3 regions of the Azospirillum sp. 11R-A genome follow, and region 2 is predicted to be linked to each of the others. Evidence: riboswitches for the same ligand, from Rfam matches in the RefSeq annotation. Region 2 holds a riboswitch; each other region holds the start of a gene.

Region 1 (7,699 bases), on a different contig from region 2:
GGCGCCGTCGATGAAGGCCTTGTAGGGCAGCACCACGTCGATCTCGTCGGCCCCGTCGGCGATGGCCCGCCGGGTTTCCGCCGCCACCGAGGCGGCGTCGGCCTCGCCGGTCGGGAAGTTGACCACGGTGGCGATCTTCACCGGCGTGCCGTCCAGCGACTTGCGGGCGGTGGGGACGAAGCGCGGCCAGACGCAGACCGCGGCGACCGGCCCCACGGGCGTGACGGCGCGGGCGCAGAGCTCCTGCACCACCCGGTCGCTGTCGTCGCCGTTCAGGCTGGTGAGGTCGAGCATGCCCACGGCACGGCGCGCCAGATCGGCGTCGGACGGGGCGTTGGCGCTGGCGTCCAGCGCGCTTTGCAGGTCGGCAGACAGTTTCATGACCGGGACCCGTCCTTCTCATGCAGGCGTTCGAGGAAGCCGACCAGCAGGCGCTCCAGGTCGGCGGCTGCCGCCGAGGCGGCGGTCAGGGTCTGGTGATGGTCGACCGGCCCGTCGCCGAGCCCGACGCCAAGATTGGTGACGACGGCGCAGCCGACGACCCGCAGGCCGCAATGGCGCGCGACGATGCATTCGGGAACGGTGGACATGCCGACGGCGTCGGCGCCCAGCAGTTTCATCATCCGCACCTCGGCCGGCGTCTCGAAGGACGGGCCGGGATAGGCGGCATAGACGCCCTCCGCCAGATCGATGGACAGGCCGGCCGCCACCTCCTTCAAGAGGCTGCGCAGCTCCGAATTCCAGGCGTCGGTCATGCTGGGGAAGCGCTCGCCGAAGGCCTCGTCGTTCGGGCCGGTCAGCGGGTTGCTGCCCAGCAGGTTCAGATGGTCGCTGATCGCCATCAGCCGGCCGGGTCCGACCTCCAGCCGGAGCGAGCCGACGGCGGCGGTCAGCACCAGCGTGTCGCAGCCGGCCAGCTTCAGCGCCCGCACCGCGGTCTTCAGCGCATCGAAGCCGTTGCCCTCATAGGCATGGACGCGGCCCTGCATGCAGGCGACCTCGACACCCCCGAGTTGCCCCACGACGAGCCGCCCGGCATGGCCGGACACGCTGGGGATCGGGAAACCGGCGATGTCGGTGTAGGGAATGGCGACCGCGTTGGCGATGCGGTCGGCGATGCCGCCCAGGCCGGAGCCCAGCACGATGCCGACCCGCGGCCGATGGCCGGAGGCACGGTGAAGGATGTCCGCGGCGGCGCGGGCTGCGGTCATGTCGGGAAACTCCGCTCAGAAGGCTAAATTGGTGGGGCCGAACGATTCGGGCAACAGGGTTTCCAGCGGAAAGCTCCGCCGCAGGCCGGCCGGGTCGCAGATGTGGATCGGCGTGTCCGGCGATGCAAATTCGCGGATGCGCTGGCGGCAGCCGCCGCAGGGGGTGCAGATCTCCTCCGCGCCTGCCTCGCCGCCCATCACGACGATGGCGCGGATGCGGCGGTCGCCGGCGGTGACCATGGCGCCGATGGCGCTCGATTCCGCGCATTGCCCCTGCGGGTAGGCCGCGTTCTCCACATTGCAGCCGGCAAAGATGCGGCCCGATTCGCCGAGGATCGCCGCACCCACCTTGAATTTGGAATAGGGGGCGTGGGCATTCTCGCGCGCGGCGCGGGCCGCTTCGATCAGCTGGGGCAGCTCTGCGGTGTCGGCCATCGGCTCAGCGTTCCTTCACATAGGGGATGCCGCTCGCCTTGGGGGCGATGGCCTTGCCGACGAAGCCGGCCAGCAGCAGGACGGTCAGCACATAAGGCAGCATCTGGATGAACTGCACCGGGATGACGCCGATGCCCGGCAGGACAACGCCCTGGAGGCGGACCTGCACCGCGTCGGTGAAGGCGAACAGCAGGCAGGCGAACAGGGTCGGGCCCGGCCGCCATTTGCCGAAGATCAGCGCCGCCAGTGCCAGATAGCCCTTGCCGGCGGTCATGTCGCGGACGAAGCCGGCGCCATGGCCGGTGGAGAGATACGAGCCGGCCATGCCGGTCAGCACGCCGGTGACCAGCAGCGCCTGATAGCGCAGCTTCGCCACCGACAGGCCGGCGGTGTCGACCGCCGCCGGATTCTCGCCCACCGCCCGCAGCCGCAGCCCGAAGCGGGAGCGGTAGAGCACCCAATGGGTGGCGATCACCAGGACCAGCGTCACCCAGATCAGGACATTGTTGCCGTTGAGCAGCTCGCGATAGACCGGCCCAAGGACAGGAACGCCGGACAGGGCCTCGACCCCCGGCAACTCCACCGCGGGGATGCGCGCCTGGTTGGGCAGCAGCGGGGTCTGTCCGCCCTGCTGGAACCAGGCATAGGCCAGCGTCGGCGCCAGCCCGGCGACCAGGATGTTGATCGCCATGCCCGACACCACCTGATTGCCGTTGTGGGTGATGCAGGCGAAGCCGTGGACTATCGCCAGCGCCACCCCGGCGGCGATGCCGGCCAGCAGCCCCAGCCACGGGTTCAGCGTGGCCGAGGCGACGGCGGCGGAGAAGAAGGCGCCGGCCAGCATCTTGCCTTCCAGCCCGATGTCGACCACGCCGGCCCGCTCGCAATACATGCCGGCGAAGGCGGCCAGCACCAGCGGGGTCGCCACGCGGATGGTGGCGCCCAGCAGCTGCAAGGCCAGAAGCAGCGCGTCTTCCATCGCTCAGCCCCTCCCCCCGGTTGCGGCATCCGCGGCGGCAGCACCGCCGCGGCGGCGGAACAGCGCCTCCACCTGCGGCTTGAACAAATTCTCCATCGCACCGGCGAACAGGATGACCAGACCCTGGATGACCATCACCAGCTCGCGGTTGATCGTCGGGTATTCGAAGGACAGCTGGCCGCCGCCCTGCGCCAGAACACCGAACAGCAGTGCCGCCAGAATGATCCCGACCGGATGGTTGCGCCCCATCAGCGCCACGGCGATGCCGACGAAGCCGACGCCGCCGGTGAAGTTCAGGATCACCCGGTGCTGCACGCCCAGAATCTCGTTCACGCCCACGAAGCCGGCGAGCGCGCCGGAGATCAGCATGGCGATGACGATGTTGCGCGCCGGCGAGATGCCGGCATAGACCGCCGCCCGCTCGTTCCGGCCGACCGTGCGCAGCTCGTAGCCCCAGCGGGTGCGGCGCAGGAAGATGTGGAACAGAACGCAGCAGGCCAGCGCCCACAGGAAGGACAGGTTCAGCGGCGAGGCCGGGATGGCGATGCCGAACCAGCCCAGCGCCCGGTCCATCGACGGCAGCCAGACGCCGGGATCGAACTCGCGCGTTTCCGGCGACTGGCTGCCGGGGCGGATCAGCACGTCCACCAGCAGCCAGGTCATGATCGACGCGGCGATGAAGTTGAACATGATCGTCGTGATGACGATGTGGCTGCCGCGCTTGGCCTGGAGCCAGGCCGGGATAAAGGCCCAGGCGGCCCCGAACAGGGCCGAGGCCAGCACCGCCAGCACCGCCACCACCGGCCAGGGCCAGCCGGTCAGCGCCAGCGCCACCAGCCCGGCGCCGAGCCCGCCCAGATAGGCCTGCCCCTCGCCGCCGATGTTGAACAGCCCGCAATGGAAGGCGATGGCGACCGCCAGCCCGGTGAAGATGTAGTCGGTGGTGTAATAGAGGGTGTAGCCGATGGCCTCCGGGTATCCCAGGGCCTCCGACAGCAGCAGCGACAGCACGTCCACCGGATTCTCGCCGATCACCAGGATCACCAGCCCCGACAGCACGAAGGCCGCGACGAGGTTGAAAACCGGCAGCAGCGCATACCCGACCCAGCCCGGCACTGCGCCCGGCTGGCCCTTCCCCGATCCGCTCAGCAGCACCGGCGTCTCCTGGATTGCCCCTTGCCGGGGATTCTTAACCGCCAACGCTCTGCCGACCAAGCATTTCATGGTGCGGGGAATCCAAGCATCGCCTGGAGTTGGAAGGATTACAAAAAGTCTTGCCGCAACGCAGCATTCTGGCATGCTTCTTACCCATAGAAATTTTATGGCTATGGAGCATGACCGATGCCGCTCGACATCCCGCAGACCTTTCGCCACCACGTCTTCTGCTGCGCCCAGCAACGTCCGCCCGGTCATCCGCGCGGCAGCTGCGCCGCCAAGGGGGCGCATTCGCTGTGGCAGCGGCTCGATCAGAAAATCCAGGGCAAGGGCGTGACCGACATCGGCATGGCGATGACCGGCTGCCTCGGCTTCTGCTCCGCCGGGCCGCTGATGGTGGTGTATCCGGAAGGCATCTGGTACCGGCCGGAAACGCCGGAGGACATCGACGAGATCGTCGACTCGCATCTGGTCAACGATGCGCCGGTCGAGCGGCTGGTGATGGTACTGACGCGTTGAGGCGAGAGGGGGGCGCACGAGCCGGCTCTTGACCTTGGCTGCGCCTACCAGACCTGCGGTTGCGGCATTGGGACGCGGGCGCATTTGCCCATAATGTGGGCAGACCCCGCCATTGCCGTTCCGAACCGAGTCCATGACCGACGCCGAAACCGCCGACCTGCTGCCCGCCGAGGCCGATTCGGTTCCCTATGCCGTCGGCTGCTTCCTGGGCGCGATCCTGCTGTTCGCGGCGATGGACACGCTCATCAAATTCCTGACCGCCGATTACCCGGTGCCGCAGCTGATGTTCGTGCGCTCGCTGGTCGCCTTTCTGCTGGTGGGCGGCTACACCCTGACGTGCGGCGGCGGGATCGCGGCGATGCGGACGCGGCGGCCCCTGGGGCATGTCTGGCGCGCCTTCGCCGGGCTGATCTCGATGGGATGCTTCTTCTATGCCTTCCGCGAACTGCCTTTGGCCGACGTCTATGTGCTGAGCTTCGCCGGTCCGCTGTTCATCACCGCGCTGTCGGCGCCGCTGCTGGGCGAGCCGGTGGGCTGGCGCCGCTGGGCCGCCGTGGTGGTCGGGTTCGGCGGCGTGGTGGTGATGGCGCAGCCGTCGGCCGGGGCGCCGCTGGTGCCGGTGCTGGTCGGGCTGTGCGCCGCCCTGTTCTATGCGCTGGCCGCACTGGCCGTGCGCGGCCTGTCGCGGACGGAAACCAGCGCGTCCATCGTGCTCTACCTGCTGCTGACGACGACGGTGGTCAGCGGGGCGCTGGCCGTGCCGGTCTGGACGGCGCCCACCGCTTTCGCGCTGGGGCTGATGGCGCTGGTCGGGGCCATCGGCGCCGGGGCGCAGGTCCTGCTGACCCAGGCCTTCCGCCGCGCGCCGCCGGCGGTGGTGGCACCCTTCGAATATACCGGCATGGTCTGGGCCAGCCTGTTCGGCTGGCTGGTGTTCGGCGACCTGCCGACGGAGCCGGTCCTGGCCGGCGCTATGGTGATCATCGGCAGCGGGCTCTACATCCTGCATCGTGAAACCATGGTGGCGCGCCGCCGGTTGGGTTCTTGACAGGACAGGGCCGGCGGCGACACTCTCGCCGCCTGTTCACGGCTGGGGTGCCCGTGCGGATGCCGGTTCGGTGGTCGCACGGGCTGAGACAACACCCATCGAACCTGATCCGGGTCATGCCGGCGAAGGGAGCCGACCGGAACCCGACGGACCCGCTGAAAGCTGCTGCAAAGCGCCCCGTCCCCTCCGCGTCGCCCCAACCGCCGGCGCGTGTCGAGGAGTTTTCGGTCATGCGGCGCACGCTTCCCCTCCTGATCGGCCTGCTGGCCGCATCCTCCTGCCTGTCGTCCGTCTGTCTGTCGTCCGCCGCCCGTGCCGACGACACGCTGTCCTTCCCGGTGCTGGTGCCGCTGACCGGCTTCCTGTCGCTGGAGGGCACCAGCCAGCGCAATGGCGCCGTCCTGGCGCTGAAGCAGACGCCGGCCGGCGTCGCCATCGCCTCGGAGGTCGTCGACACCGGCACCTCGCCCGAAGCGGCGGTGACGGCGCTGGAGCGCGCGGCCGGCCGCGGCACGGTGGGCGCGGTCGCCGCCAGCATGCTCGGCACCCAGATGCTGGCGATGCTGCCGCTGGCTGGCGAGCTGAAGCTGCCGCTGGTCACCGTGTCGGGCACCGCCTCGATCACCGAGCAGGGCAATCCCTGGGTCTTCCGCTTCTTCCCCGGCGACGCGGTGACCAAGGCCGCCCATGCCCGCTATGTGGTGGAGGAGCTGGGCAAGCGGCAGCCGGCCGTCATCTACCAGACCACCGCCTACGGCCAGAGCGGCAAGGCCCATCTCGACGCCGCCTTCAAGGCGCTGGGCGTCACGCCCGTCTTCGAGGAGGGGGTGGACCCGGCGGCCAAGGATCTGCTGCCGGTGCTGACCAAGGCGCTCGCCGCCAAGCCGGACGTGCTGGTCCTGCACCTGCATTCCGGACCGACCGCGCTGCTGCTGCGGCAGGCGGCGTCCAGCGGCGTGACCCTGCCCATCGTCGCCGGCTCCGCCATGCATCAGCCGAGCACCGCCGCCCTGCTGGAACCGGCGGAGCTGAAGGGCGTCTGCGCCGAGACAGCGGCCTCGCCGATTTCCGGCGGCACGCCGGAGGTCAAGGCCTTCACCGACGCCTACCGCGCCGCCTTCGGCAAGGAGCCGGACGCCTTCGCGCTCGGCCAGTATGACGGCATGACCATGGTGCTGGAGGCGGTGAAGGCCGGCGCCCGGTCGCCGGACGCGATCCGCAAGGCGCTGTCCGCCGAGAGCTTCAAGGGCCTCGCCATGACCTACAAGTCCGACGGCAAGGGCAACATGGCCCATTCCGCCGTCATCGTCTGCTATGACGGGGCCAGCCGCGTGCCGGTGCTGGTGAAGCGGTACGACGACCCGACGCTTGCGGCGAAGTGAGCGGATGGCGGCGCTTCAACTGCTGGTCAACGGGGTGGCGCTGGGGGCGGCCTATGCCCTGGTGGCGCTGGGCTTCGTGCTGGTGCTGAACGCCACCTCGGCGGTGAATTTCGCCCAGGGCGATCTCGTGATGGCCGGCGGGTTGCTGGCGGTGGCGGCGGCGCCGCTGATCCCGCTGCCGGGCATCGTCCTGCTGCCGGTCGTTCTGGTGCTGATGGCGGCGCTGGGGCTGCTGCTGGCACTGGCGGCTTATCTGCCGCTGCGCCGCCGGCCGCCGGTCTCGGTCTTCATCAGCACCATCGCGGTTGGCATCATCCTGCAGAACGGTGCCGCCATTCTGTTCGGGCCGGAGCCGCGCGCCGCGCCGCCTTTGTTCGGCGACGACACGCTGCACATCGCCGGGCTGGCGGTGCCCGAGCAATCGCTCGCCATCGTCGCGGTGGCGGGGCTGCTGATCGGCGCGCAGCAATGGGTGTTCGCCCGCACCCAGCTCGGCCGCCGGCTGCGCGCCACGGCGCAGGATCCGGAGATGGCGCGGGCCTGCGGCGTGCCGGTGACCGCGATGATCCTGGTGACCTTCGCCATCGGGGCCGCCTGCGCCGGGGCGGCCGGGCTGCTGCTGGCCAACCGCTATTTCGTCACGCCGACCTCGGGCGGCGACCTGATCCTGAAGGCCTACATCGCGGTGACGGTGGGGGGCTGGGGCTCCGTGCCGGGTGCGGTGGTGGGGGCGCTGCTGATCGCGTTGTTCGAGGTGGGGGTGTCGTCGGTGCTCTCATATCCGGCGGCGCTGGGGGCCTTGTACCTGACGCTGCTGGCGATTCTGGTGCTGCGCCCGCAAGGGCTGTTCGGCGAAGCGGTGCGGCGCCGTGGGTGAACGTCGGCCGGCAGTCATTCTCATCGCTGGCGCGCTTGCCCTTCTGGTTTATGCGCTGGCCTTCGCGTCCCCCTATGGCCTGCGCGTCCTGAC
Region 2 (7,699 bases):
CTTCAAAGATTTCCGCGCAACCCGGTCATTTCAAGGCGCATCCGGTCAAATCACGCCGACGAGGTCGAGAACGCCGGCGACTGCTACCGCACCGCCACACAAACGCACGGCACGGTCCGACTCGGCCTGCGTCACCGCAATCGACAGACCCAGCCCGCCGCAGGTCACCAGCATCAACCCTGACGCGAAACCGGCCCAATAGAGCGGCGGTCCCTGATGTGCATGGCCGTGGAACACCGCAGCAACCGCAGCAACCAGCACCGCCACCACCGCCGGGGCGCGCACCCCCAGCGCGACCAGCGACCCGACCACCACCAGCGAGGCCGCCAACCCCGGCCCGGCATAAGGCAGCCGTACGCCCATCTGGGCGGCGAAGCCCGCCGCCAGCGCGGCGGTTACGGCGGCGGCCGGCACCTGCCACACCGCGGTGCCGCCGGACTGTCCGGCCCACATGCCGATGCCGAGGATGCCCAGCAGATGCTGCAACACCCACACCGGCGTGGTCAGCCCGTTGCCGAAGGCCCCCGTCACTGTCGTCATGCGCCCGCATCCCCCGTCCGTTCAGCTCCAGCTGCCGGTATGGCGGCTGAGCGGGGGCGGGGTCAAGCTGCCAGGACCGGGGCTAACATCGGCGCCGATGGGGGAGGCGGGGTTGCCGCTACCGCGCCAGCGGGTCGCCGAATTGGCGCAGGTCGTTCTCGCGCCGCATCAGGTCGCGCTGGCCCAGCGGGTCGAGCCGGCCCATGGCGTCGTCGGTGCGCATGCGGTCCACCTCCGGCCGGATCAGGTCGCGCTTGAAGGCGTCGGTGGCGCTCTGGGACGAGGGCGGAGGCGGCACCGGGATCGGGCGCGGCGGCTGGGACAGGGCGGCCGGGTCGGGCGGCGGCGACGAACTGCCGCGGCGGCGTTTGGGCGGCGGCTGGTCGGTGCCGTCCGGGTCGCGGCGGATTTGTCGGTCGTCGCTCTGACTGTCGCTGGTTTGGCGGGGCCGGGCCGCGGTGGCGGGTTTCGAGTCGGTCCGCGACTGCTCCGCCTGAATCTGGCTCCAGGTTCGTCGCTCGCCCCCGCCGGGAACGACCGTCTGGTTGTAGACGGGCGGAAAAGCCTGGGCGCGGCCGGGCGTGTCGTCGCGCAGGTCCGACGGCGCGCAGGCGCCGGCCGCCAGCAGGAGAAGGAGCGGAGCCAGACGGCTGACGACCGGATGGCGGGCGAAGGACGGGGGATGTGGGGTCATGTACGGAATGTCGGCACTACCGAGCGTTTCGGCAAGATGACCCCAAAGGAGAGACTCCCCATGCGGCCAAGTCAGCGCTAGAATGTTCTTTGTTTGTTCTTAGCGATCGAGGGGAGAGGGATTGGTCCGCGGAGCAGAGAGAACCAAGCGCCGCATCCTCGCTCTGTGGCTGCCGCGTCTGCCGACCGACGCGCGGGAACGGCTCATGCCGCCGGAGGTGCGCGCACGCCCCCTCGTCCTGCTGCGGACGGAGCGCCAGCGGCGGGTAGTGGTCGCGGTCAACCGGGCGGCGGCAATGCTGGGCATCGCTCCCGGCCACACCCTCAGCGATGCCCGTGCACTGGAACCGACGCTGGAGGCGGCGGAGGCGACGCCGGAGGCCGATTCGGCCCTGCTCGGCCGCATTGCCGACTGGGCGCGGCGCTACAGCCCCTGGACCGCGGCGGACGAACCGGACGGGGTGGTGATCGACCTCACCGGCTGCGCCCATCTCTTTGGGGGCGAGCCGGCGCTGGCCGCCGACCTGACCGGCCGGCTGCGCGCCGCCGGCTTCGCCGCCCGCGCCGCCATCGCCGACACCCCGGCCGCCGCCTGGGGGCTGGTGCGGTTCGGCAGTCCGGAGCAGCGTCGTCGTGAGGCGTTGGACGGCCTGCCGCTCTCTGCCCTGCGGTTGCCGGCGGAGACGGTGGAGGGGCTGCATGCGCTGGGCCTGCGCCGGATCGGCGACCTGCATGCCATGCCGCGGGCGGGGCTGGCGGCGCGGTTCGGAGCCGGGTTGATGCAACGGTACGATCAGGCCTTCGGCCGGCTGGACGAGCCGATCTCCCCTCGCCGGCCGGTGCCGGACCATCGCGAGCGCCTGACCTTCGCCGAACCGATCGCCACGCCCGAATCGATTGCCGGGGCGCTGCGCCATCTGCTGGGGAGGCTGTGCAAGGGGCTGGAGGCGGCGGGGCAGGGGGCGCGCCGGCTGCGGCTGGATGCCCACCGCACCGACCAGCGGGTGGACGACGAACCGCAGAGCCTGACGCTCGGCACCAGCCGCCCGACCCGCGACCCGGTGGCTCTTGCCCGGCTGTTCGCCCCGCTGCTCGAGCGCATCGAGCCGGGGCCGGGGCTGGAAACCCTGGTGCTGTCGGCGACCGAGACGGGACCGCTGTCCGCCGTCCAGACTGCAATCGACGGAGGGGAGGCCGGCGATCAGGGGAATGACGACCAACTGGCCGAACTGGTCGACCGGCTGACGCTGCGGCTGGGGGAACGGGCGGTGCTGCGGCTGGTGCCGCGGGAAAGCTGGCTGCCGGAGCGCTGCGTGGCGCCGCATCCGCCGATGGAGCGCCTGCCGGCGCCGAAGCCCTGGCCCGCCGGGCAACCGCGCCCCCTGCGCCTGCTGACCCCGCCCGAGCCGGTTGAGGCCACCGCCCCGCTGCCCGACGACCCGCCGCTGCTGTTCGTCTGGCGCGGCGTGCCCCACCGTGTGCGCCGGGCCGAGGGGCCGGAGCGCATCGAATGCGAATGGTGGCGTGGGCAAGGGTCGCTGGGGCCGGCGGTGCGCGACTATTACCGTGTGGAGGATGACGGCGGCCGGCGGTTCTGGCTGTTCCGCGCCGGCCTGTACTGCCCTGACGAGACCCCGCGCTGGTTCCTGCACGGGTTTTTGGCGTGAGGTGTCGGGCCGCCGCCCGCTCACCCCGCCCGGTCGAGCTGCTTCAGGAAGGCGATGTAGCGGTTGATGTCCTCCATGCGGCGGGCATGATCGTTCATGTCGGACAGGCGGCCTTCGATGGCCTTCTGGGCGCCCTCCACCTCATCGATCACCCCATGGATGTCGGTCTGCAACTCCTGCGAGGCGGTGGCGGCCTCGTCCATGCGGGCGCTGGTGTCGTCGAGCTGGCCGCCGACGGAGCGGACGGAGGTCACCACCTGGTCGATGGCGCGGCGGGTGTCGGCCAGCGTCTGCTTGGTGTCGTTGGCCAGCTTGCGCACCTCCGCCGCCACCACGGCGAAGCCCTTTCCGGCCTCTCCCGCACGGGCGGCCTCGATGGTGGCGTTGAGCGCCAGCAGGTTGGTCTGGCTGGCGATGCCGTCGATCACCGCCAGCACCTTCTCGATGCTCTTCACCACCGTGGACAGCTGGTTGAATTCGCGGACCAGCGCCTCCTTGCGGTCGGCGTGGCCGTCGAACAGAGTGGCGTGGCGGTTCAGCGTCGCCTCGATCGCCGACATCGAGCCGCCGATGCGCGCGGCATAGCTGGCGGTCTCCTGCACGCCGCCGGTCAGCGTCACCAGCGCGTCGAGATAGCTGTGCATCCGCTCGATCACGCTGTTGCGGATGCGGCTCAGCAGCTCCAGCCGGTTGTAGCGGGTGGCGATGAAATAGCTCTGGAACCGGGCGTAATGCACCGGGAAACGGTCGACCATGTCGTCGGAGAAGGCGGCGCCGGGCGGCACCTCGAAGAACATCAGCGCCGACAGGGTCTGGTTGATGTTGATGCCCAGCAGCTCGCCGAAGGTGGAGAAGCCGGCGGCGGCCAGCCCGTCGAAGGCATGGACCCGCGACAGCTGGTCGGGGTTGTTCAGCCGGCGCAGGATGCAGTCGTTCAGGATGGCGCCGACCGGCCGCGGCTTGTTGCGCAGATAGGCCGAGAGGTCGTCCTCCGTCTGGCGGACGAAGTCGGTCGCCTCCACCAGGCACAGCGAGTCGCCGGGATTGACGTCGCAGTAGAAGGCGACCTCCCCCTTCTCGAAATCGAAGCCGGAGATGGAGCGGACGAACAGCTCTCCCTCCATCTCGATGGCGAAGGTGTTCTTCGCCAGCTTGCCCGGCAACTCCTGCGGCTTGCAGCGCAGGGATTTGGCGAGCGCGTCGATGAAGCCGACGACCTCGAAGCCGTCGCGGTCGATCACGCTGCGCACGATGCGGCGCATCGGGTCGGCGTCGACCACGGCGAAGCGGGTCTGGGTCGGCCGGAAATTCTGCGACTTGAAGATGCCGTAGCGGATGCCGGGCGCCATCTTCAGGAAGATCGTCACCGCCACGTTCTCCAGCACGCGCTGGCCGTCGAACAGATGGGTGTTGCGGAAGTCGAGCTTGCCGCCGGCCGAGCCGCCGATGAACAGGCAGGGGAAATGGCCGGAGCGGTAGACCGCCTCCATGAACCAGCTTTCGCTGGCCGACAGCCCGTCGATGAAGGTCAGCGCCACCGTGTCGTGGCTGTCGACGGGGAAGGGGACGCGGATGCGGTCGAGCTCGCCGCGGATCGCCTCAACCCGGGCCGGCACGTCGCGCGTCGGGCGGCCGCCGCGCAGGTCGTCGCAATGCAGCGGGACCGACTGGATGCTGACCCCGGCGAGCAGGCGCGGGCTGAAGGATTGCAGCACCACGCTGTCCCAGCGGTCACCGGCCTTGCGGTAGAGCGGCTGGCCCTCGGTCGCGCACAGTTCGCCCGCGGTGGAGACCAGCACCAGCTGGGTCGCCGCCGGCAGGGCGGAGCGGACCGCCCGCGCGGTGGCGGCAAAATCGACATGCGGCGACACGAAGCCGACGACCAGCGCCGGCGCCCCGGCGGCGAAACTCAGCCCGTCCAGCGCCGCGGCACCGATCTGCCCCGCCGGCAGGCACAGGCTGCGGATCGGCTGTTCCGCCGGTCCGGCGGCGTGCGCTGCCGGTTCGGACCTGCCGGCTGGGGTGCCGACCGGGGTGCCGGGGACGGGGGAGGTCGGGGAGTCCGAGCGGAAGAAAGACAGCATGCTGGCGAATCCTCGGTCGTCTTTGTTGTTCATCCCGCGCATTGGCGGCGCCCGTTTTCTGCTGTGAGTGCCCGGGTATGGCTCATTTTGCCGACAATTTAGCTGCCGATTGGTAGCGTTTCCTGTCGGGGGGACTCCGTATCCGGCTGCGGCCTGTCGCCGCATCCATCGTCTGGTTGGGCTGCAGGCAGATGCGGCGGGCCGGGCGACGGTCGATTCCGCTTGTGGGGCCAGCGGAACATTGGCATAAGGCAATCCATAGGCCTGGGGTGCCGTGCGGTGGTCGCGCGGCTGAGAACACACCCATCGAACCTGTCTGGGTAATTCCAGCGAAGGGAGCCGCCGCATGATCCATGCGCCAGAACCGCATCCATATTCCGTTTCCGCGCCGGGACTCCGTCCTTCCGTTGCTGTCATCGGCGCCGGTTGCATCGGCCTCGCCATCGCCTGGAGGCTGGCGTCGGCCGGCTGCCGCGTCGATGTCTTCGAGCGGGGGGAGGCCGGGCGCGGCGCCACCCATGCCGCCGGCGGCATGCTGGCCGCCTGTGTCGAAACCGAGCCGGGTGAGGAGGGGCTGCTGCCGCTGACCCGCGCGTCGCAGGCCCTGTGGCCGGACTTCGCCCGCGATCTCGAAGCGGCGAGCGGCATGGCCGTCGACCTGCGCAGCGAAGGCACGATGGTCATCGCGCTGACCGCCGACGATGCCGCGAAGGTCCGCTTCCTGCACGGGTTCCAGCGCGATCTGGGATTGCCGGTGGAGTGGCTCAACGGGGCCGAGGTGCGGCGGCGCGAACCCTTCCTGCAACCGGGTGTTGCCGGCGCCCTGTTCTGTGCCGGCGACCATCAGGTCGACAACCGCAAGGTCGCAGCCGCCTTGCGCCGCGCCGCCGAGGCTGCCGGCGCCCATCTGCATGAGCGGTGCGGCGAGGTGGCGCTGGCGGTGGAGGGCGGGCGCGCCGTCGGGGTGCGGTTGGCTGAGACGCTGCACCGGGCCGACCAGGTGGTGCTGGCCGCCGGGGCGTGGTCGGCCGGGGTGCCTGGGCTGCCGCCCGCCGCGAAGCCGCCGGTACGTCCGGTGAAGGGGCAGATGGTCTGCCTGCGCATGGACCCCCGTCAGCCGCTGCTGCGCCATGTGGTGTGGACGCCCGGCACCTACCTGATCCCGCGGCTGGACGGCCGGCTGCTGATCGGCGCCACGACGGAGGAGCGCGGCTTCGACGACCGCCTGACCGCCGGCGGCCAGTTCGCCCTGCTGGAAGGAGCGTGGCGGGCGCTGCCGGGCATCGCCGAGCTGCCCATCGAGGAAGCGTGGGCGGGTTTCCGTCCCGGCAGCCGTGACGATGCGCCGATCCTGGGCGAGAGCGGCATTCCCGGCCTGATCCACGCCACTGGCCACCACCGCAACGGCATCCTGCTGACCCCGGTGACCGCCGACGGCATCGCCCGTCTGGTGCTGACCGGCGAGACCGACCCGCTGCTGCGCCCCTTCGCCGCCGACCGCTTCGTCGCCGCGGGAGCCGCCGCATGACCGCCGTTTCACGTGAAGCCATCCGCGTCAACGGCCGCGAAGAGCCGCTGTCCGCCGCCTCCGTCGCCGAGTTCCTGGCCGGGCGCGGCATCGCCGCCGGAACACTCGGCGTCGCGGTCGCTCTGAACGGCGCCGTGGTCCCCCGCCGCCGCTGGCCGGAGACTCCGCTTCAGCCCGGCGACAGCCTGGAAATCGTCCGCCCCATCCAGGGCGGCTGACCCTGAATTTCCCTCTCCCGTGACCAGCCCGGGAAGGATCCCCTCTCCCCCCCCCCCCGGGGGAGAGGGGGAATTCCCCAGGCCAGTCAGAGGAGAGGGCTTTTGCAAAAGGCTCTCCCCATGCCCACCGACACCCTCACCATCGCCGGGCGCAGCCTCGGCTCGCGGCTGTTCCTCGGCACTGCCGGCTATCCGAACCAGCAGGTGATGCTCGACGCGCTGGCGGCCAGCGGCAGCGAACTGGTCACGCTGGCGATCCGCCGCATCAGCCTGGACGGCTATTCGGAAAGCCTCGTCGACGTGCTGGCCCGCGCCACCGCCCGGCGCCCGAACGGGCCGGTCGGGCTGCTGCCCAACACCGCCGGCTGCATGACCGCAAAGGAGGCCGTGCTGACCGCCCAGCTGTCGCGCGAGGCGCTGGACACGTCCTGGATCAAGCTGGAGGTCATCGGCGACCGCGAACTGCTTTATCCCGACGTGGAGGAGTTGCTGCGCGCCACCGAGGAGCTGGTGAATGACGGCTTCGTCGTGCTGCCCTATTGCAACGACGATCCGGTGACCTGCCGCAAGCTGGCCGACCTGGGGGCGGCGGCGGTGATGCCGCTGGGGGCCTTCATCGGCTCCGGCATGGGCATCCGCAACCCGCACGCCATCGAGACGATCTGCGCCCGCAGCCCGGTGCCGGTGGTGCTGGATGCCGGCATCGGCACCGCGTCCGACGCGGCGCTGGCGATGGAGCTTGGCTGCGCCGCCGTTCTGCTGAACACCGCGGTGTCGAAGGCGCGCGACCCGGTGCGGATGGCGGCGGCGATGCGCGACGCGGTCAATGCCGGCCGCGCCGCCCATCTGGCCGGCCGCATGCCGATGCGCGCCCATGCCGAACCGTCCAGCCCGCAGATGGGCCTGATCGGCGGCTGATACCGGCCAATTGCGGAGCAACCGGAGGGCGGCCGAGGTGGGCAAGGTGAC
Region 3 (7,699 bases), on a different contig from region 2:
CCCGCCCGGCTTCCAGCGCATGCAGGAGGAACTGCGCCACCTGCTGCGGGTGGAGCGGCCGAAGGTGGTGGAGGTGGTGTCCTGGGCCGCCGGCAATGGCGACCGCTCGGAGAATGGCGATTATCTCTACGGCAAGAAGCGCCTGCGCGAGATCGACCGCCGCATCCGTTTCCTGAACAAGCGGCTGGAATCGGCGGTGGTGGTCAATCCGCAGGACCAGAAGAACCGCGAACAGGTCTTCTTCGGCGCCACCGTCACCTATGCCCGCGAGGATGGGGCGGAGAACACCATCACCATCGTCGGCGCCGACGAGGTCGACCCCGACCGCGGCCATGTCAGCTGGATTTCCCCCATGGCCCGCGCCCTGCTGAAGGCGCGGAAGGGCGATCTGGTGGATGTCCGCACCCCGGCCGGGATGGAGCAAGTCGAAGTGCTGGAGATCCGGTACGCGGACTGACGGAAGGGGCGGCAACCCGCCCCCCGCCAGACTTTATTCTGCTGCCGGCTGGTAGATTTCCCCGCCCGACTGGCGGAACTTCTCCGACATCTCGGCCATGCCGGATTCCGCGGCGTCGCGGATTTCCTGCGTGATCTTCATCGAGCAGAATTTCGGCCCGCACATCGAACAGAAATGCGCGGTCTTGGCGCCTTCCGCCGGCAGGGTCTCGTCGTGATAGGCCATCGCCGTGTCGGGATCGAGCGACAGGGCGAACTGGTCGAGCCAGCGGAAGGAGAAGCGGGCGCGCGACATGGCATCGTCGCGCAACCGCGCCGCCGGGTGACCCTTGGCAAGGTCGGCGGCATGGGCGGCGATCTTGTAGGCGATGACGCCGGCCTTCACGTCGTCGCGGTCGGGCAAACCGAGATGCTCCTTCGGCGTGACGTAGCAGAGCATCGCCGTGCCGAACCAGCCGATCATCGCCGCACCGATGGCGCTGGTGATGTGGTCGTAACCCGGCGCGATGTCGGTCACCAACGGCCCCAGCGTGTAGAAGGGCGCCTCGCCGCACAGCGCCAGCTGCTTCTCGACATTGTGCTTGATCTTGTGCATCGGCACATGGCCCGGCCCTTCGATCATCACCTGCACGTCGCGCGCCCAGGCGATCTTCGTCAGTTCGCCCAGGGTCTCCAGCTCGGCGAACTGGGCGGCATCGTTGGCATCGGCCTGGCTGCCCGGCCGCAGCCCGTCGCCCATCGAGAGCGCCACGTCATAGGTCCGGCAGATCTCGACGATGTCGGCGAAATGGTCGTAGAGGAAATTCTCGCGGTGATGCGCCAGGCACCATTTGGCGATGATCGAGCCGCCGCGCGAGACGATGCCGGTCACCCGCTTGGCCGTCAGCGGGATGTGGGCCAGCCGCAGGCCGGCATGGATGGTGAAGTAATCGACGCCCTGCTCCGCCTGCTCGATCAGCGTGTCGCGGAACAGCTCCCAGGTTAGGTCCTCGGCCTTGCCCTTGACCTTCTCCAGCGCCTGATAGATCGGCACGGTGCCGATCGGAACCGGGGAGTTGCGCAGGATCCATTCACGGGTCTGGTGGATGTCGGCGCCGGTGGACAAATCCATCACGGTGTCGGCGCCCCAGCGGATCGACCAGACCATCTTCTCCACCTCCTCCTCGATGGAGGAGGTCACGGCGGAGTTGCCGATGTTGGCGTTGATCTTGGTCAGGAAGTTGCGGCCGATGATCATCGGCTCCGACTCGGGGTGGTTGACGTTGGACGGGATGATCGCCCGCCCGCGCGCCACCTCGTCACGGACGAACTCCGGGGTGATGAAGTCGGGGATCTCGGCACCGAAATCCTCGCCGTCGCGGGTAGCCTCAAGTGCTGCGGCGCGGCCGAGATTCTCGCGCACGGCGATGTACTCCATCTCCGCGGTGACGATGCCGGCGCGGGCGTAGGCCATCTGGGTCACCGCCACGCCGTCCTTGGCGCGCAGCACGCCGTTGTCGGCGGGCTCGACATCGCCGCGCGCCAGGATCCAGTCGCGGCGGTGCTTGGACAGGCCGGCCCGCACGTCGATGGCGACCGACTCGTCGGTGTAGGGGCCTGAGGCGTCATAGACGGTCAGCGGCGGCTCGCCGCCCGACAGCGCGATCTCGCGCAGGGCGACGCGCAGGTCGGGAAAGCGCGTGCCGGGCACATGGATTTTCCGCGACGACGGCAGCGGGCCGGTCGAAATGCGGATGGCGTTCTCGTTGAAGTCCTTAGGCATTGGGTTTCTCCGTCGGAGTTGGGCGGACAAACCCGGGACTGCGGACGGAGGTGCGGTATCTTCGTGCGGGCCGTTTCGGAATGGTTCCCCGACATGGCGGGGCCGATACGGCCGGACGGGGCGAGATTCGGCCCGTCACGAGGTCCCTCCCTTCGCCGGTATGACCCGGATCAGGTTCGAAGGGTCACCACGCTGCCGGCTTGCGCAGTGCGCCGTCCGGCCGTTGGTATCTCAGCCCCCTGTCGGGACCCCCCTGGAATGCGGCCCATCCTGCCGCCGACGGACGGTCGTGTCAAAAGGAAAGCGCTGCGGACGATCCGCCTGCCATATTGTGGAAATGCGTTACATCCAGCGCTTCGACCGCACATAGACCATCGGCAGCAAGGCCGACAACAGCATCAGCCCCAAGGCGCTGGCATAGCCGAAGGGCGACTGGCTGCCCGGCATTTCGGTGAAGTTCATGCCGCCGATGCTGGCGACCAGGGTCGGCGGATAGAGCAGGACGGTCAGGACCGACACGATCTTGACGATCTCGTTCTGCTCGACATTGATCTGGCCCAGAGCGGTGTCGAGCGCCAGGGCAACCTTGCCGGAGAGGAAGCGGGCATATTGGTCCAGCCCGCGCAGATCCTGCAGCGTGGTCTTGGCCCAGCGCCGAGTCGCCTTGCCGGCGTTCCAGCCATCGCCGCGCGCCAGGAAGTCGGTCATCCGGGTGAGGCTGGCCAGACTGATCCGCGCCTTGCCGATCAGATGGCCGGCATGGCCGATGCGCTTCAGCGTCTGCGCGTCGTCCAGCGTCTCGCCGCGGGAGCGCAGCTTGCGCCCGCGGAAATAGCGGCGGTTCAGCGCATCCATCTCCACTCCGGTCCGCCGCAGCACGACCGACGTGCGGTCGATCATCCCGTCCACCAGTGCGGCCAGCACCAGTTCGCCGCGGGATGCGGACACCTGCCCATGGGTGGCGCGGCGGCGGAAGGCCAGCAGGGCCTGCGGATCGATGTCGTGGATGGTCACCAGCCGCCGGCCGGCCAGCACGAAGCTGACGGTGGCGATGCGCGGCTCGTCGGTGTCGGCCCAGACCAGTGCGGTGACGGTCATGGTCAAGGCACCGCCGGCCACGCGCAGGCGGCTCGACTCCTCGATCTCCGCCATCTGCTCGCGGGTGGGCAGGCCGGTGCCGATCAGCGCCTCCGCCCGCGTCAGCTCGTCGGGCGTCGGGTTGATCAGGTCCAGCCACACGGCGGACTCGGGGAACGGGACCGACTCGTCCGCGGCCTCCCTGTCCCAGCGCAGCAGACCGCCGTCATTGACGAAAACATGCAGCAAGGCTGTGCTCCTTGCATTGGCGCGGTTCGGGCGCCCGACCTAGGTGACGCGGCCACCGCGCCGCGGCTTCGCCGGGGGCGGCGCCTTCTCCCCATCGAGGTCGAGCGACGCGCCCTCGTCCTTCAGCGCCTGCTCCAGCTTGCGGCGGAAGGCGCCGCCGTCCCGCTTGGCGTCGAGGAAATGGCCGACCGCCTCCTTCGCCGCATCGCTGTCATAGGGGACCTTGCCCAAAGCGGCCAGCCTGGCACGCTCCACCAGCTTCGGGTCCATCCTCTCCCGGATGGCCTTCATCTGGCGGAGCAACTCCTTGCGCAGATCGCTCATCGGTCCCCCATGACAGTCCCCTTCGGACAGCGTCAGGCCTTGCCGATCAGGGTGCCGGCGCCGCCCTCGGTGAAGATCTCCAGCAGCAGCGCATGCGGCACGCGGCCATCCAGGATAACAGCGGCATCGACGCCCTGCTCCACCGCGCCGATGCAGGTCTCGATTTTCGGGATCATGCCGCCCGAAGCGGTGCCGTCGGCGATGGCCTTGTGGGCATCCTCCAGTGACATCTTCTCGATCAGCTTCTTTTCCTTGTCGAGCACACCGGCGACGTCGGTCAGCAGGAAGAAGCGCGCCGCCTTCACCGCCGCCGCGACCGCGCCGGCCGCCGTGTCGGCATTGATGTTGTAGGTGTCGCCGTTCACGTCGAAGCCGACCGGCGCGATCACCGGGATGATGTCCGACTGGGCGAGCGCATGCAGGATCTGCGGGTTCACCTTGTAGGGCTCGCCGACGAATCCCAGGTCCAGCACCCGCTCGATGTTGCTGTCGGGATCGCGCTGAACGCGCTCCAGACGGCGGGCGGTGATCAGGTTGCTGTCCTTGCCCGACAGGCCGACGGCACGGCCGCCGGCGCTGTTGATGGCGGCGACGATCTGCTTGTTGATGGAGCCGGCCAGCACCATCTCGACCACCTCGACCGTCTCCTTGTCGGTGACGCGCAGGCCGTCGATGAAGCTGGACTTGATCTTCAGCCGCTCCAGCATCTGGCCGATCTGCGGGCCGCCGCCATGGACGACCACCGGGTTGATGCCGACCTGCTTCAGCAGGACGATGTCGCGCGCGAACAGCTCCGCCAGGCTGGCGTCGCCCATGGCGTGGCCGCCGTACTTGATGACGAAGGTGCTCCCGGCATAACGGCGCATGTAGGGCAGCGCTTCGGACAGGGTACGGGCCTTGGCGAGCCACTCGTCACGGGTGGGAGTCTGCACGGGAGGATGCCCTTTGTCGGGGTGGAGTGTCGGGCTTCTTTAACGGAAAGGCCGGCCGGTTGCCTAGGGGGCAATTTAACGGTCACACACCCCCGTGACGGCCTCCCGCGGCTGCGGTGGCCGTGCCGCCGGCTGGACGCCACAATCCGGCCAGCCGCGTCATCGGCTGCGTCAGCGCGGTCACCGCCACCGCCATCAGCACCATCGCCGAGAAACAGGGGCCGGACAGCACGCCGGCCTCCAGCAGGAGGGTCAGGACGATGACCTCCATCAACCCCTTGCACGGCATCAGCGTGCCGAGCCGGAGCGCATCGGGCCAGCTTTCGCCGGTCCAGCGGGCGGGGAGCGTGGTGCCGGCCATCTTGCCGGAGATGGTGGCGAGGCTGGCGAGGGCGAAGACGGTCCATTGCGCCGGATCGTCCAGCGTCAGGTTCACCTTCAGCCCGGTCAGGGTGAAGAAGAAGGGCAGCAGGATCAGCGTGGCGAAATGCTCCAGCCGGTCGAGGATCGCCGCCGCATAGCGGCGCGGCATCGCACTGCCGGCAATGAAGGCGCCCAGGATGTAATGCAACCCGATCAGTTCGGTCACCGCGGCCGACGCCAGCAGCGCCGCGCAGGTCACCACCACCGCGGTGTCGCCCATCCGCCCGTCCGGGGCCACCCGCTCCAGCAGGCGGTCGAGCAGCGGGCGCACGAGCAGGACCGTCGCCCCGACATAGGCGAAGCCCAAGAGGCCGACCTTCGCCACCGCCCAGGCATCGCCGCCGCCGTTCTCCCCGTCGGCAGTCGACCAGGCCAGCACCGCGGTGATCAGCAGCCAGAGCAGCGCGTCGTTCACCGCGGCATAGCCCAGCGCCAGCCGCCCCACCCGGTCGCCCAGCAAATCCATCTCGCGCAGGATGGCGCCCAGCACCGGCAGGGCGGTGACGCCGACGCAGATGCCGAAGCCGGCGGCGAACAGGCCGGGGGTGGCGTGCTTGCCGGTCATGGCGGGAAAGGCGCCGGCCAGCCACCAGCCCAGGGCTCCGCCCAGCAGGGTCGGCACCAGCATGCTGGACAGCGCCACGGTGGCGAAGGCCCCGCCCCGCCCGCGGAACTCGGCGGGATCGAGATGCAGGCCGGTCAGGAAGGCGAAGAACACCACGGCCATCAAGGCCAGCCCGGACAAGGGCGCAAGCGCCGCCGGCGCGAACAGCACGCCCCACAGATCGGGAACCAGCCGGCCGAGCAGCGACGGACCCAGCGCCACCCCGAACAGAATCTGGACCACCACCATCGGGGCGATGTGACGGCCGCCGCCGAGCCGCCACAGCAGAAACGGCCCGGCGATCAGCAGCAGGGCCTGCATCAGGAACAGCAGCGCGGGAGACAGACCACCCATCGCTGCCGCCCCTTACTCGGCGCCGAGGGCGAGCGCCGCCAGACTGGCGCGCAGCTCCGCGATGCCGGTGCCCTTCTCGGAGCTGGTGACGTGGATATCGGGGAAGGCTGCCGGATGCTTCTTCAGCCCCGCCTGGGTTTCACGCCGGACCCTGTCGAGATCCGCAGCCTTGACCTTGTCCGCCTTGGTCAGCACGACGACGTAGGGCACCGCCGTGCGGTCGAGCATCTCCATGATCTCATGGTCGTGGGGTTTCATCCCATGGCGCGAGTCGATCAGCACCAGCGCCCGGCGCAGGGTGACGCGGCCGCGCAGGAAGCGGCGGACCATGTCGTTCCACGCCTCCACCTTCTCCTTCGACTCCTTGGCATAGCCATAGCCGGGCATGTCCACCAGCTTCAGACGGTTGCCGAGGTTGAAGAAATTGAGCTGCTGCGTGCGGCCCGGCGTGTTGGAGGTGCGGGCCAGCGTCTTGCGTCCGGTCAGCGCATTGACAAGGCTCGACTTGCCGACATTCGAGCGGCCGGCGAAGGCGACCTCCGGCAAGTCGGCCTCGGGCAGCTGGTTCAGCGCATTGGCGCCCCAGACGAAGTCGCACTCCTTGGCGAACAGCAGCCGGCCGGCCTCCAGCGCGGCCTCGTCGAAGCCGGAAACGATGCTGGGGGTGTCGGGGGTCGGCGTGGCGGGGCTGGTCATGACGGGCGCTCTCGTTGGGATCGGCTAAAAAACATACCGCCGGCAGAGGCCCGTCAAGGGTCTTTGCCGGCGGCAGGTCTCAGGCATTCGGCAGAGGCTGAGGGATCAGGCCTTCACGCCCATGCGCTTCATGATGGTCCACTGCTGCAGGACCGACAGCGTGTTGTTCCAGGCCCAGTAGATCACCAGACCCGCCGGGAAGCCGGCGAGCATGAAGGTGAAGACGATGGGCAGGAACTGGAACACCTTCTGCTGGATCGGGTCCGGCGGGGCCGGGTTCATCTTCTGCTGGAACCACATCGTCACGCCCATGATCAGCGGCCACAGGCCGAGATGCAGCATGGCGGGCGGATCCCAGGGGATCAGGCCGAACAGGTTGAAGATGGTCGTCGGATCGGGCGAGGACAGGTCGTGGATCCAGCCGAAGAACGGCGCATGCCGCATTTCGATGGTCACGAACAGCACCTTGTAGAGCGAGAAGAACACCGGGATCTGGATCAGGATCGGCAGGCAGCCCGACACCGGGGAGACCTTCTCGCGCTTGTACAGCGCCATCAGCTCCTGGTTCATGCGGGCCTGATCGTCGCTGAACTTCTCGCGCAGCTCCTGCATCTTGGGTTGCAGGGCCTTCATCTTGCTCATCGCCTGATAAGACTTGTTGGCGAGCGGGAAGAAGACGGCCTTGACGCAGACGGTCAGCACCAGGATGGCGATGCCGAAATTGCCGATGATGCGGCCCAGGAAATCCAGCGCATAGAAGAACGGCTTGGTCAGGAAGTAGAACCAGCCGAAGTCGATCGCCAGATCGAAGTTCTTGATGTT

Evidence for each region. A riboswitch is a leader RNA that binds a small molecule or an ion and turns the genes downstream of it on or off. The one in region 2 is predicted to bind thiamine pyrophosphate.
Region 1: it holds a riboswitch for thiamine pyrophosphate, as region 2 does, so the genes downstream of both, VH569_RS23905 (ABC transporter substrate-binding protein) here and thiO (glycine oxidase ThiO) in region 2, are expected to answer to the same signal.
Region 3: it holds a riboswitch for thiamine pyrophosphate, as region 2 does, so the genes downstream of both, thiC (phosphomethylpyrimidine synthase ThiC) here and thiO (glycine oxidase ThiO) in region 2, are expected to answer to the same signal.

Annotation. Positions count from the first base shown of each region.
Region 1 is NZ_JBCEBL010000020.1:84,639-92,337, forward strand. Features, by position in the region: gene deoC (deoxyribose-phosphate aldolase) at 1-381, opposite strand, end outside; gene VH569_RS23875 (purine-nucleoside phosphorylase) at 378-1,211, opposite strand; gene cdd (cytidine deaminase) at 1,227-1,646, opposite strand; gene VH569_RS23885 (ABC transporter permease) at 1,651-2,625, opposite strand; gene VH569_RS23890 (ABC transporter permease) at 2,629-3,780, opposite strand; gene VH569_RS23895 ((2Fe-2S) ferredoxin domain-containing protein) at 3,967-4,299, shown strand; gene VH569_RS23900 (DMT family transporter) at 4,433-5,347, shown strand; TPP riboswitch at 5,381-5,495, shown strand; gene VH569_RS23905 (ABC transporter substrate-binding protein) at 5,578-6,729, shown strand; gene VH569_RS23910 (branched-chain amino acid ABC transporter permease) at 6,734-7,606, shown strand; gene VH569_RS23915 (ABC transporter permease subunit) at 7,599-7,699, shown strand, end outside.
Region 2 is NZ_JBCEBL010000037.1:7,657-15,355, reverse strand. Features, by position in the region: gene VH569_RS31470 (HupE/UreJ family protein) at 46-540, opposite strand; gene VH569_RS31465 (hypothetical protein) at 659-1,234, opposite strand; gene VH569_RS31460 (DNA polymerase Y family protein) at 1,356-2,900, shown strand; gene VH569_RS31455 (methyl-accepting chemotaxis protein) at 2,921-4,984, opposite strand; TPP riboswitch at 5,240-5,339, shown strand; gene thiO (glycine oxidase ThiO) at 5,331-6,512, shown strand; gene thiS (sulfur carrier protein ThiS) at 6,509-6,730, shown strand; gene VH569_RS31440 (thiazole synthase) at 6,851-7,648, shown strand.
Region 3 is NZ_JBCEBL010000003.1:353,866-361,564, forward strand. Features, by position in the region: gene greB (transcription elongation factor GreB) at 1-457, shown strand, start outside; gene thiC (phosphomethylpyrimidine synthase ThiC) at 491-2,218, opposite strand; TPP riboswitch at 2,349-2,483, opposite strand; gene VH569_RS07395 (magnesium transporter CorA family protein) at 2,561-3,544, opposite strand; gene VH569_RS07400 (hypothetical protein) at 3,584-3,868, opposite strand; gene argB (acetylglutamate kinase) at 3,901-4,800, opposite strand; gene VH569_RS07410 (cation:proton antiporter) at 4,883-6,181, opposite strand; gene yihA (ribosome biogenesis GTP-binding protein YihA/YsxC) at 6,194-6,877, opposite strand; gene yidC (membrane protein insertase YidC) at 6,983-7,699, opposite strand, start outside.